One region of the Rhodoferax koreensis genome, then DNA from elsewhere that is predicted to be linked to it. Evidence: predicted binding sites of a transcription regulator. Region 1 holds the regulator's gene; each other region holds the start of a gene.
The links. Region 1 encodes FNR, which switches genes on or off when oxygen is low (the NO sensors DNR and NnrR bind a similar motif). Its sites were predicted from a motif close to TTGATNNNNATCAA; they were not measured.
Positions count from the first base shown of each region.

Region 2: a site for FNR is predicted at 1,605-1,618, ahead of RD110_RS22550 (universal stress protein). Genes of this name have one in related genera too.
Region 3: a site for FNR is predicted at 1,882-1,895, ahead of cydD (thiol reductant ABC exporter subunit CydD). Genes of this name have one in related genera too.
Region 4: a site for FNR is predicted at 1,928-1,941, ahead of RD110_RS26035 (fatty acid desaturase). Genes of this name have one in related genera too.

Region 1 covers NZ_CP019236.1:1,806,471-1,809,460, reverse strand. The annotation lists gene RD110_RS08550 (OmpW/AlkL family protein) at 15-635, opposite strand; gene fnr (fumarate/nitrate reduction transcriptional regulator Fnr) at 713-1,501, opposite strand; tRNA gene RD110_RS08540 (tRNA-Pro) at 1,938-2,014, opposite strand; gene RD110_RS08535 (MerR family transcriptional regulator) at 2,039-2,512, opposite strand; gene RD110_RS08530 (integration host factor subunit alpha) at 2,662-2,973, opposite strand.
Region 2 covers NZ_CP019236.1:4,866,245-4,869,234, forward strand. The annotation lists gene RD110_RS22545 (Rossmann-fold NAD(P)-binding domain-containing protein) at 115-600, shown strand; gene RD110_RS22550 (universal stress protein) at 663-1,481, opposite strand; gene RD110_RS22555 (hypothetical protein) at 1,669-2,079, shown strand; gene RD110_RS22560 (YgaP family membrane protein) at 2,108-2,314, shown strand; gene RD110_RS22565 (TIGR00725 family protein) at 2,327-2,875, opposite strand; gene RD110_RS22570 (ABC transporter permease) at 2,826-2,990, opposite strand, start outside.
Region 3 covers NZ_CP019236.1:3,857,067-3,860,056, reverse strand. The annotation lists gene RD110_RS17870 (adenylate/guanylate cyclase domain-containing protein) at 1-671, shown strand, start outside; gene RD110_RS17865 (urease accessory protein UreD) at 679-1,509, opposite strand; gene RD110_RS17860 (flagellar basal body protein) at 1,509-1,817, opposite strand; gene cydD (thiol reductant ABC exporter subunit CydD) at 1,991-2,990, shown strand, end outside.
Region 4 covers NZ_CP019236.1:5,631,154-5,634,143, forward strand. The annotation lists gene RD110_RS26025 (phosphatase PAP2 family protein) at 1-332, shown strand, start outside; gene pyk (pyruvate kinase) at 325-1,785, opposite strand; gene RD110_RS26035 (fatty acid desaturase) at 2,047-2,990, shown strand, end outside.

The sequences.
Region 1 (2,990 bases):
TCCAGCCCGGCGTCTCAGAAGCGCCGGCCGATGCCGATGCCGATCAGCCAGGGATCGACCTTGAAGGTGCCGACCTGGGCGCCGGCAGAACTCACGTCGGTGTGGATCTTCACCTTCTTCACGTCGAAGTTGAAATAGGTGTTCTTCGCGAACTCATAGTCGAAGCCAGCCTGCAGGGCCAGGCCGAAGCTGTTCTTGCTGAGCGAGGGGTCCAGCGCGGCTTGCACGGCCGGCGAGAACTTGACCGAGGAGAAACGCGTGTAGTTCAGGCCAGCGCCGAGGTAGGGCTTGAACTTGCCCAGGTCCGCGAAGTGATACTGCAGCGTGAGTGTCGGCGGCAGATGCTTGAGTGAGCCGATGTCCGAGCCGCCTGCGCGCACGGTCTGCTTCTGCGGATAAGTGAGCACCAGTTCCGTCGCCCATGCGGGAGTGAAGAAATAAGTGAAGTCCACCTCGGGCAGGACCTTGTTGTTGATCGACAGGTCGAGGCCGGTCGAGTCCTTGTTGGCGCTGTCCAGGTTCACCGCGCGCACACGCACCAGCCAGGGGGTTTCCTGCGCGCCTGCGTCCATTGCCGTGAAGCCCATTGCCGCCACGGCCAGAAGGGCGGCGGCCTTCGTATTCAGTCTTGACATTTTGATCCTTTGAAAGAGCCCAATCGCTCTCAAGGATTGGACGCTTTACAGGTCCGACGGACCTTGTGCGGGATCAATCAAGACGCAGTCAGCGGCACGTTGGCCACTTGCTCAGACGCAGCAAGCGGCCTTGGTGCGGCATCGGCACCGGTGTCGTCCAGGTTTCCGACACGCCGCAGGCCGGCGGTGGAAAGGATCTGGATCTGGCGCTGCTTCACCAGCAGGATGCCTTCGGCCGCGAACCTGGAAAACGTGCGACTGACCGTCTCCAGCGTCAGCCCCAGATAGCTGCCGATGTCCTCGCGCGTCATGCGCAGCACCAGTTCCGTCTGTGCAAATCCGCGCGCATGCAGCCGCTGCACGAGGTTCAACAGGAAGGTGGCCACGCGCTCGTCCGCGGACATGGCGCCGAGCAACAGCATGACGCCCTGATCCCGCACGATCTCTCGCCCCAGAAGCCGATGGATGTGGTGTTGCAGCGAGGGGATGTCGCGTGAGAGTTCTTCCATGCGGTTGAACGGCATCTTGCACACCTGGGCATCCTCCAGCGCAACCGCGTCGCAGCTGTGCCGGCCCCCCACAATGCCGTCGAACCCGATCACCTCTCCGGCCATCTGAAAACCCGTGACCTGCACGCGCCCGTCCGGCGTGCCGATGCTGGTCTTGAAATGGCCCAGCCGGATGGCATACAGCGATTCGAAGACATCGCCCTGACGGTAGAGAAACTCGCCGCGTCGGATGGCATGCCGCTTGTCGATCACCTTGTCGATGCGTTTCATGTCGCCGGGATCCAGCCTCGGAGGCAGGCAGACATCGACGAGTTCACAGTTGGCGCAACGGACTTGGTTCTTGGGTAGATGGCTCATGGGTGTTTCTTGATGCAGCACAGACATTCTGTGCACTACCGGAAACACCGGTTTGATCTGGGTCAACGCGGGCGGTGTCGGCGCCATGGCGGCGGAGTGCCGCGGCGGCGACCAGGCCCAGGGCCACGAGCGCGAGGGAGCGAGTAACCCAAAGCGTTGAAGCAACCGGTCTGTGTAGACCCGTCAGGAACCAGGTTGAAGTCTTGCCCCGTGTTGATGCGCAACAGTGATAGATTCCTTCAGTTTTCCGCGGCTAAGCCAAAACTGGCCCTGGCAAAGAATCAACAAGTTACGTATTTTTACATAACAAGCTGTTAAGTTTTCCGTGAAATTTCTCACATCGGGAGATGGCGTGCTTTCAGCAGCGGGTCGCGCTTACCCAACGAAAATGGGCCCGACATTTTCATGTCGGGCCCATTGATTCAATGAATTTCTATGGTCGGTGTGAAAGGATTCGAACCTTCGACCCCTTGCACCCCATGCAAGTGCGCTACCAGGCTGCGCCACACACCGATCAAGCCCTGAATTATAACCCGCTCAATCGGCCTCAAGCAGCAGATCGCGAATTTCGACCAGTTCGCGGCGCAGCCAGGACACCTGCGCACTGGCGATGGCGCCATCGCCCTCGGTCAGCGCCTCGGGGTCGGGGAAGCTGTCGCCGATCAGTTCTTCCTCCTGGTCCAGACCTTCCAGCACCACAACGCCTACGCCGTCGAGCATGACCTCGCCGTTGCGCCGCTTGTCGCGTTCGCCCTGCACGATCTCCTGCAGCTTGTTGCGGGCACCGCTGATGGTGAAGCCTTGGTCGTACAGAAGGTCGCGGATGCGACGGATCATCAGCACCTCGTGGTGCTGGTAGTAACGCCTGTTGCCGCGCCGTTTCATGGGACGAAGCTGCGTGAATTCCTGCTCCCAGTACCTGAGCACGTGTGGCTTGACACCGCACAAGTCGCCCACTTCCCCGATGGTGAAGTAGCGTTTGGCCGGAATCGAAGGGAGAGAATTTCCCATTGAAATCAATGTTGTTTTGGCGGAACCTTTGAGGTTACTCCAAGTGGCCAAAGGCGCAAAGCGCAAGGGGAGGCAGGAAAAAAGAAAAGCACGTGCAAATGCACGGATGCGCCGCCTCCTGCGCGGCAGGCGCCCGCCGGCACGGGCGTTCAGCCCTGGATCTGCTCTTTGAGCTTGTGGCTCGCGTGGAAGGTGACGACGCGGCGGGCCTCAATGGCCACCGCCTCGCCCGTGCGCGGGTTGCGGCCGGGTCGCGGCGCCTTCACACGGATCTGGAAGTTGCCGAAACCCGAGATCTTCACGTCGGTGCCGTCGACCAGGCTGTTGGTGACGAGATCGAAAAACGCGTCCACCATGTCCTTCGACTCGCGTTTGTTCAGGCCGATCTGCTCGAACAGCAGGTCGGCGAGTTGCGCCTTCGTCAGCGCCGGGGTCTCCAGACTTTCAACCGTAATTTCCAAGACGTCCTCCCTGCTTG
Region 2 (2,990 bases), 2.7 Mb from region 1:
ACGGCAGCCGTCAGCCACAGTTGACCGGCGCTTGATGCACATCAAACCTCAGCCCGCAGCCGCTTCCAAGATTCGAACCGAACGCTGCATGCCCACCGACACCTCCGCTTCATGATGTGTGCCCGTCCCCATATCGATCTCCATGGCCTGCCCAGCCTCTCGAGGCTGCTGGCCAGCGCGCGTGGTCTGCGCAATGCACCGGCTCGCTCGGTGCGCAGGCTCGCGCTGCGCGGGAGCCACCTGGGCTTGCTGACCCGGGAAGTCGACAAGGCCAGCGCCGAGCGGTTCTGCCGCGCTGCAGAAGCCCTCGGCGCCCATGTGTCGCAGGTCACCCCGGCGCTCACAGACAGCAGCCTTCCGGCCGACATCGACCGGCTCGCCGGGGTCTTGGCTCGCCTCTATAGCGGAATCGAGTGCCAGGGCATCGCGCCGTCGCTTGTCGGCCGCATCGCGGCGAAGTCGGGTGTGCCGGTGTTCGCGGGCCTGGCCACGCCAGCGCACCCGCTGGCGGAGGCCGTCACAGCCATGGGTGGCGAAGGCAGCGACGAGGAGAAATGGATCTGGCTGATCCAGGCGGTGCTGCTCGAACGGATCGGATGAGCGCTCCCAAGCCAGGCGGTACCTGGCGCAAGACGCCCAGGGCAGGCGGCCCGACCACACGCTCAGTGCGCCATCAGCACCGGCAGGGTCATGCGTTCCAGCAGCGTGCGGGTGGATCCACCGAGCAGCAGTTCACGCAACCGGCTGTGGTGGTAGCAACCCATGACGAGAAGCTGGCCGTTCAGGTCGGCGGCACGCGACAGCAGGCGTTCACCGACATCGCCGGTGTCCCGGTCGGCATGCAGGACCGGGTCGATGCCATGATGCTTCAGGTAGCCCGCGAGCCGGACGAGCGCGAATTCCGCATCGTCGCCGTAGGCCAGCGCATGCACCCGCTTCGCCCGCATGAGCCAGGGCAGCGCCGCGCTGACAGCGCGGGCCGCCTCGCGGTTTTCCTTCCACGCGATCAGCACCGTACCACCGACCTCGGTGGCCGGGCCGGCGTGGGGCACGAGCAGCGTCGGCTTGCCGGTGGCCGCCATGACGTCCGGCACGAAGTCGGTGGGCACGTCTTCGCCTTGCGTGTCGTCCGGATCCCGCTGCCCCAGCACAAGCAAGTCCGCGTAGAACGCCCGCTGCATGAAACCATCCGGCGCCGAAGGCAGCTGCTCGCCCCAGCTCAGCCGTGGCGCACCGGCGGCATGTGCCTCGAAGATGCGGTGGGCCTTGGCGCGACGCGCGCGGTCGAGCTCCTCCATGATCGGCACGGCCTGTCCTCCGCCCCGAAGCGAAGCAGCGTATTGCTGCAGAGCCGAAACCACCGCGTATTGCACGGTGGTTTCGGCATCGAAGGCATCGGCCAATTGGCGCGCGACCTGCATCCGCTTGGCGGCGTGCGAGGACGAGTCCAGGTGAACAAGGATCGAGGCAAGGGTTTTCATGGGAACCTCCGATGGATGGCGGACGCGGGACACCAAGTTAGCCGACGGCCCTGCGCACGGCTTGCGCCACGTCAATGAGCGAAGGCCTCGTGCAGCAATCGGCACGACCGATCAGGAAGCGGGTTGATCCAGGACAAGGCGGCTTGCGCCGTGGCGCCTAGAGTGGGCTTGTTCGAAGGAGATGGCCATGAAGACCTGTTCACGCGCCGCAGCGACGGCGGCCTTGTGTGTTGCGTTCTGTATCGCGCCGCCACTTGCGGCGCACGCGGGCCAGGCGGTCCCGTTCCAGAACGGTGGCATCGGCGACGAGAGCCGGCAGGAAATGGCCGCGGCGCGCCACCAGTATCGGCTGCGCATGAGCTTCGCAGAGACGCGCAGCGGTGCCTACATCACGGGTGTGAGCGTCGTCATCGAGCGCGGACAGAACGGCGGCCAGCTACGTTTCGAGGACTGCGGCCCGCTCTTCTATGTGGCCATGGAGCCTGGCGTGTACCACGTCACCGCGACCTACGGTGGGCTGAGCCAAAGCCGCGTGGTGGACGTCCGACACGGCGCCCGCGAACTCGTCCTGTACTGGCCCGCCGCGTCTGAAAGTTGAAGCGTCCCTGCTTCTACGAAGGAAAACCATGACGCACTTGCTCGCCCAGAACCTCGGCCTGCTCGACAGGCTCGCACGCATCGGCCTCGGTGTCGTGCTCATCGGCCTGGCCGCATTCGGCAGCATCGGCGCCTGGGGCTATGTCGGCGTGCTGCCGCTGTTGACTGCGATTGCCGGCAGTTGTCCCGCATACCGCCTGTTCGGCTGGAGCACCCGCGCAGATGCGCGCCATTGAGCCTGCCACCGGCTAGGTCAGCAGGCAGTCGACCACCTTCGCCAGCAGATCTTCCGCGTCCGCGGCTGCCACCGCGCCGGGCAGCGCCACGTCGCCGTGCAGCACGAAAACAGGCTTGCCCCATTTCAGGCCCATCGCCATCTCGGACAGCGTGCCCATGTTGCCGCCGATGGCCACCAGGCAGACACCGCTGCGCGCGACGATCGCGTTGCGCAGTTCGCCCATGCCGGTCGGCACGGCCACGCTGAGCCATTCGTTGGCGTTGCGGTCGTCCTCCTCCGGCAGGATGCCGATGGCGATGCCGCCGGCCCCGGTTGCGCCGCGGGCCGCCGCCGCCATCACACCGCCCCGCCCCCCGCAGACGATGGCCATGCCGGCCCCGGCGAGGTGGCGGGCAACGAACTCGGCCGCCTCGCACTCGCGCGGTCCGCCATCCCCGGGCCCGATCACGGCGACCGGCTGGCGGTGCCGATGGCTTCCCTCCTGCCGCTGCGCCAGCCGCGCGAGCGCCTCAATGACCGGCGCCGACGGCACGGCGTTCACGCTTTCGTGTGACGACATCTCCCACTCCCATCACGATCACACATACCACCATCAGCACCAGCGAGAGCGCCGCTGCCAGCGGAAAATCCGATCCCCCGTCGCTGACCTGCGAGAGCAGCATCAGCGGGAGGAT
Region 3 (2,990 bases), 2.1 Mb from region 1:
GCGAGCTCAACGACCAATACCAGCGCGGCCGCATGCCCGAGCTGTACATGGGCATCGGGCTCAACACCGGCACGGTGATGGCGGGGCGCTTCGGTTCCGAGTCGTTCTCTCAATACACGGTGATCGGCAACGAGGTCAGCCTGGCCTCGCGCATCGAGGCCTTCAGCCTGCGCGGCCAGGTGTTGATCAGCGAAAGCACCTACCAGCGCGGCGGACGCTCGGTGCTCGTGACCGAACCGCGCGAGGTCTTCGTGGCCGGCAAGATGCATCCGGTGAAGGTGCGCGAGCTCATCGCCATACCGGCACGCCACCTCAAGGTGCCGCGCCAGGAGTTCCGCCGCAGCCACCGCGCCGAGGTGCGCATCCCGTGCAACCTGCAACTGGTCGAAGGCAACGAGGTGCTGCCGAGCCCGCTCAAGGCCAACATCCTCGACATCGGCTACCACGGCGTGCTGCTCGAGCTCGACTTCCCGATCGAAATCGGGCTCGAGGTGAAGCTCAATTTCGACATGACGCTGGTCGACTACCCGGCCACCGACATCTTCGCCAAGGTGATGAAGATCAAGCGCGAAGGCGGGCGGCTGCTGGCCGGTCTGGAGTTCACTTCGCTGAGTTCGGAGACCAACACCAAGCTTCAGATGTTCGTGCAGATCCTGGTCGGAAGCCAGTAGCCAGGGGCTACATCGCCCAGATCCGGGGCTTCACGGCTGGCTTGTTCCAGAAGTGCCCGCGCCATGCGGCCCAGACCCGCTGCATGAGCTGCATCGCCGGCTCCACCAGCGGGGCCAGGGCGCGCACCATCACCACCTGGGGATTCGGGCTGGTCGCGCCGACCGTGTCCTTCAACGCGCTTGCTTCGATGACTTCGCGCGCCATGTCCAGCGCCTGCTGGCGGCGGTGGCGTTCCAAAGGGCTGCCGGCCAGGAAGAACAGCGAGGCCGTGCAGCGCTGGCCGTTCAGGCCCAGCGGGCTGTTCATCAAGCGATGATCCGCAGCATCGATGCGGCCGCGTTCCAGCCAGACGCCGGGCATCTCCAGGTGCTGCACGATCTGGCCGCGTTCGAACGGCTGGCCGGCATTGGGCAGGCCGAGCGCGGTCACGTCCCAGCCAATGAGTTCGGCACCGGGCGCGAGGTCGAACACAATGTGGTTCTCGGCGCGGCATTCGTTGTAGCACAGCGCCTCGGCCGGCAGCCATTCGAGCCGGGCCTCGGGGGCAAGCCGGATCTGCGTCTGCTGCAGCGCCAGCTCACCGGCCGAGCGGTAGAAGCGCGTGGCCCCGGGGGTGGTGATCAGGCCATGGGCGCCCGGGCCGGCGCTGACCTGCAGGTCGAGCCGATCGCCGCCGACCAGGCCACCCGGCGGATGCACCAGCACGTTGTGGCACACCGCGTCACCTTCGGGGTACAGGCTTTGCAGGATGCGCAGCGGGCCGCTGTGCAGGTGGCGCGCGACGCTGCGTTCGCGCTCGAAAAGGTAGTCCAGCTGCAGCCGGGCGTGCCACGCCATCAGGCTTTGGCGTCCAGCAGGCGGCCGAGCATCTGGTTGCCGGTTTTGAAGACGGACAGGTTGGCCAGGAAGTCCTGCCTGGCGGCGATCTGGTCCAGCGCATCCGCAATGGGTGCATCACCGGGGGAGGGGGCACGCGCGACCTGCGTTTGGACGCCGCCGCCGGCCTCGGCGGCCTGGACCACTTCCTGCCGGTGAAAGCCCTCGGTGGCGCTGTTGGCGATGTTGTGCGCCGACGCCTGCAGGCGTGTCTCCGCAGCCTGCATGCCGGACATCGAGATCGCGGAAACGGATGAAATGGTCGTCATGGGGTCGTCATGGCTGGGCGGTGGTCATCGGCACGGAGCCTGGGTATTATCGTTCAGCCCTGCCTTGATCCAGATCAAGTGGATTGCGATCAGGTGGCGCACACTGCGGTTTTGCTGTGGTTTTTCGGCTTGAATTTTCAGTAATTACTGAAATTACGGCAAAATACAGACCCATGCAAGCTCCCGAACACACCGCCGGTTCCCGTGGATCGACGCATCCGCAAGGGCGCGCGGGCGCTGGCAGCGTGCCCCAGACCGTGGCCAGCCTGCTGTGGCTGCCGCAGGCCGGCCTGCTGGCCCATGCGTTGCAGAGCCTGCTCGAAGGCGGCGGCGCGCGCGCGGTGGTCTGGCCCGCCGCCATGCTCCTGGCGCTGGGCCTGGCGCGTGGTGGGCTCGAGGCCTGGGGTCTGCGCCGCAGCTTCCGCGCGGCGTGCGAGCGCCTCGGCGACTTGCGTGCCCAGGTGGCGCGGGCCCTGGCCGCACGCTCGCCGCTTGACGCGGCACGGCCCGCATCCGGCCTGGCGGCCAGTGTGATGGCCGAGCAGGCCGAAGCCGTCGTGCCCTACCTCACGCGTTACCAGCCAGCCAGATGCAAGGCCCTGGTCGTGCCGCTGGCCATCCTGGCCGCGGTGTTCCCGTTGTCGTGGATCGCCGCGCTGGTGCTGCTGGTGGCCGCGCCGCTGATCCCCGTGTTCATGGCCCTGGTCGGCTGGCGCGCCAAGGCGGCGAGCGAGGCCCAGATGGTGGAGATCGGCGGCATGAACGCCTTCCTGCTGGACCGCCTGCGCGGCCTGGCCAGCCTGCGCGCGCTGGGCGCGGTGGACTTCACCGCGCAGCGCCTGCGGGCGGCCGGCGATTCGCTGCGCCGGCGCACCATGGCCGTGTTGCGCATCGCGTTCCTGTCCAGCGCCGTGCTTGAGCTTTTCGCTGCGCTCGGCGTGGCCATGGTGGCCGCCTACGTGGGTTTTCATCTGCTCGGCCAATTGAACTATGGCGCATGGGGCGTGCGCCTGAGCCTGGGGCAGGGCCTGTTCGTGCTGCTGCTCGCGCCCGCCTTCTTCGAGCCGCTGCGTGAGCTGTCCCTGGTGTGGCACGACCGCGCGGCGGGCGAAGCGGCGTTGGCGGCGATGGCGCGGCTCAGCGAGGCCGGCACGGCGCTGCCCGGTGCCAACG
Region 4 (2,990 bases), 2.0 Mb from region 1:
GCGGCACGGCGACCTACGTCTCGCACTGGAACTGGAGCCTGCGCGACGGCGGCGGCGGCCACTGCTTCCCCGGCGGCCATGCGTCCACGGGTTTTGCGCTGGTGACGGGCTATTTCGGCCTGCGCGAACAGGCGCCGCGCGCAGCACGCCTGTGGCTGCTGGCCGCGCTGGCCACCGGCTTCGGCCTGGGACTGGTGCAGCAGATGCGCGGTGCGCATTTCACCAGCCACACCCTGTGGACGGCCTGGATCTGCTGGACCGTGGCGGGGCTGGCCCATGCGGCGCTGCGCCGCTGGCTGGCGCAGTCGCCAGCCGCAGCGACGGTCAGCTGACCTTGCAGATCTTCAGCATGTTGGTGCCGCCGGGCGCGCCCATGGGCTCGCCGCAGGTGATGGCGTAGATATCGCCAGACTGCACCAGGCCACGCTTCTTCAGGTGGGCCTCGGCCTGTTCCAGCGCGGTGTCGCGATCGGTCTGCGGGTCCATCAGCAGCGGCCGCACGTTGCGGTACAGCGCGAGCTTGCGCTGCGTGGCGATGCGCGAGGTCAAGGCGTAGATCGGGATGTGGGCGCGATGCCGGCTCATCCACAGCAGCGTCGAGCCTGACTCGGTGAGGGCCACGATGGCCTTGGCGCCGAGGTGGTGGGCGGTGAACAGCGCGCCCATGGCGATCGACTGGTCGATGCGGGCGTATTTCTTGCCGCTGAAGTCGGCATCGAGCTCCAGGTCTTCCGCAGCCTCGGCGGCTTCGCAGATGCGGCTCATCTCCCGCACGGTCTCGAGCGGGTATTTGCCGGATGCGGTCTCGGCCGAGAGCATGACCGCGTCGGTGCCGTCGAGCACGGCGTTGGCCACGTCGCTGACCTCGGCGCGGGTGGGCACCGGATTCGTGATCATCGACTCCATCATCTGCGTGGCGGTGATGACCACCTTGTCCATCTCGCGCGCCATGCGGATCATCTTCTTCTGCAGTGCCGGCACGGTCGCATTGCCGACCTCCACCGCCAGGTCGCCGCGCGCCACCATGATGCCGTCGCTCGCGCGCAAAATCTCTTCCAGCCGCGGAATGGCCTCGGCACGCTCGATCTTGGCGATCATGCCGGGCTTGTGGCCGAACTCGGCGGCCGCCACGTTGCACAGCTGGCGCGCCATTTCCATGTCGGTGGCGTTCTTCGGGAAGCTCACCGCGACGTAGTCGGCCTGGAAGCTCATCGCGGTCTTGATGTCCTCCATGTCCTTGGCGGTGAGCGCCGGCGCGGTGAGGCCGCCGCCCTCCTTGTTGATGCCCTTGTTGTTGGAGAGCTCCCCGCCGAGCTTGACCGTGGTGTGCACCTGCTCGCCGCGCACGGCGTCCACGGTGAGCACGATCAGGCCGTCGTTGAGCAGCAGCCGGTCGCCGGCCTTCACGTCGCGCGGCAGGTCCTTGTAGTCGAGGCCGACGCCGTCCAGGTCGCCCGGCTCGCTGCGCGCGGCATCGAGCACGAACTTGGCGCCGGGCTCGAGCCAGACCTTGCCTTCGGCGAACTTGCCCACCCGGATCTTCGGCCCCTGCAGGTCGGCCATGATGGCCACTTCCCGGCCGGCGCGGCGCGCGGCCTCGCGCACCATCTGCGCCCGGTCGATGTGGTCCTGCGCCTTGCCGTGGCTGAAGTTCAGCCGCACCACGCTGACCTTGTTCTGGATCATCTTCACCAGCAGTTCCATGTCGCTGGACGCCGGCCCGAGGGTGGCAACGATCTTGGTGGCGTGGCGCGAGATGCGGGTATCACGGGTGTCGCTTTGCATGGGGTCTCCGATGTAATTTAATTTCTATTTTCACATGAAAAAAGTGACGAACGAGTTACCACTTGCACGGGCTTTGGCATCGTTTTCTTCCGGTTACACCAAACGTGGTAAAAACTTCGACGGCCCGGCAACTCGCCATACCTTGATCCCCGTCATCACCGGCTCATCCGGTGCCGGTACGATCAGGGGGCCGAAAACGCGAACCCATGCACCAGCCGCCCCGGCTCGCTAGGCCATCCTCCAACTCTTCTGTCTCCGCGCATGACCCCAGTGTCTGAACCCCGCGTGCCCGTGATGGGCACACCTGTGACAAAACCCACCACGGCCTCCGTGGCCGATGCCGCCCGCACGGCGACCTGGCCCGATCCGCTCGCGCCCACGGCGCCGCTGCCGCACCGCAAGGTGATCCGCTCCTGGTTGCTGCCGCTGTCCGAGCGCTCCACCTGGCGCGCCCTGGTGCTGCTGGCCTTCGACTACGCGCTGCTCGCCGCGCTGCTGGCCGGCGTGGTGCTGTTCGATTCGGTGTGGCTGATGCTGCTGTGCGGCCTGGCCGCGGGTTTCGTCATCGGCCGGCTGTTCGTGGTCGGCCACGACGGCTGCCACCAGAGCCTCACGCCGCACCGCAAGCTCAACAAATGGCTCGGCCGCATTGCCTTCCTGCCATCGCTGACCGCCTACAGCCTGTGGGACGTGGGCCACAACGTCGTGCACCACGGCTTCACCAACCTCAAGGGCGTGGATTTCGTGTGGGCGCCGCTCACGCGCGAGGAATACGATGCGCTGTCGCCATTGGGCCGGCTGATGCAGCGCATCTACCGCAGTGGCTGGGGGCCGGGCATGTACTACATGATCGAGATCTGGTGGAAGAAGATGATGTTCCCGCGCAAGTCGGTCATGGGCTCCACCAACCGCGCCATCTTCACCTGGGACTGCCTGCTCGTCACCGGTTTCGCCGCAGTATGGATCGCCGCCCTGGTGGCCGCCGCGCTGGTCACCGACCAATCGGTCACCCTGCTGCTCCTGCTCGGCTTCGTCGTGCCCATGTTCTTCTGGTTCAACATGATGGGCTTCGTGATCTACGGCCACCACACCCATGTGCGGGTGTCGTGGCATGACGACCGCGCGGTCTGGCAACGGGCCCAGCCCTTCGTCTCGACCACGGTGCACCTCACGTTCCCGGCCCACATCGGCAACATGCTGCACCA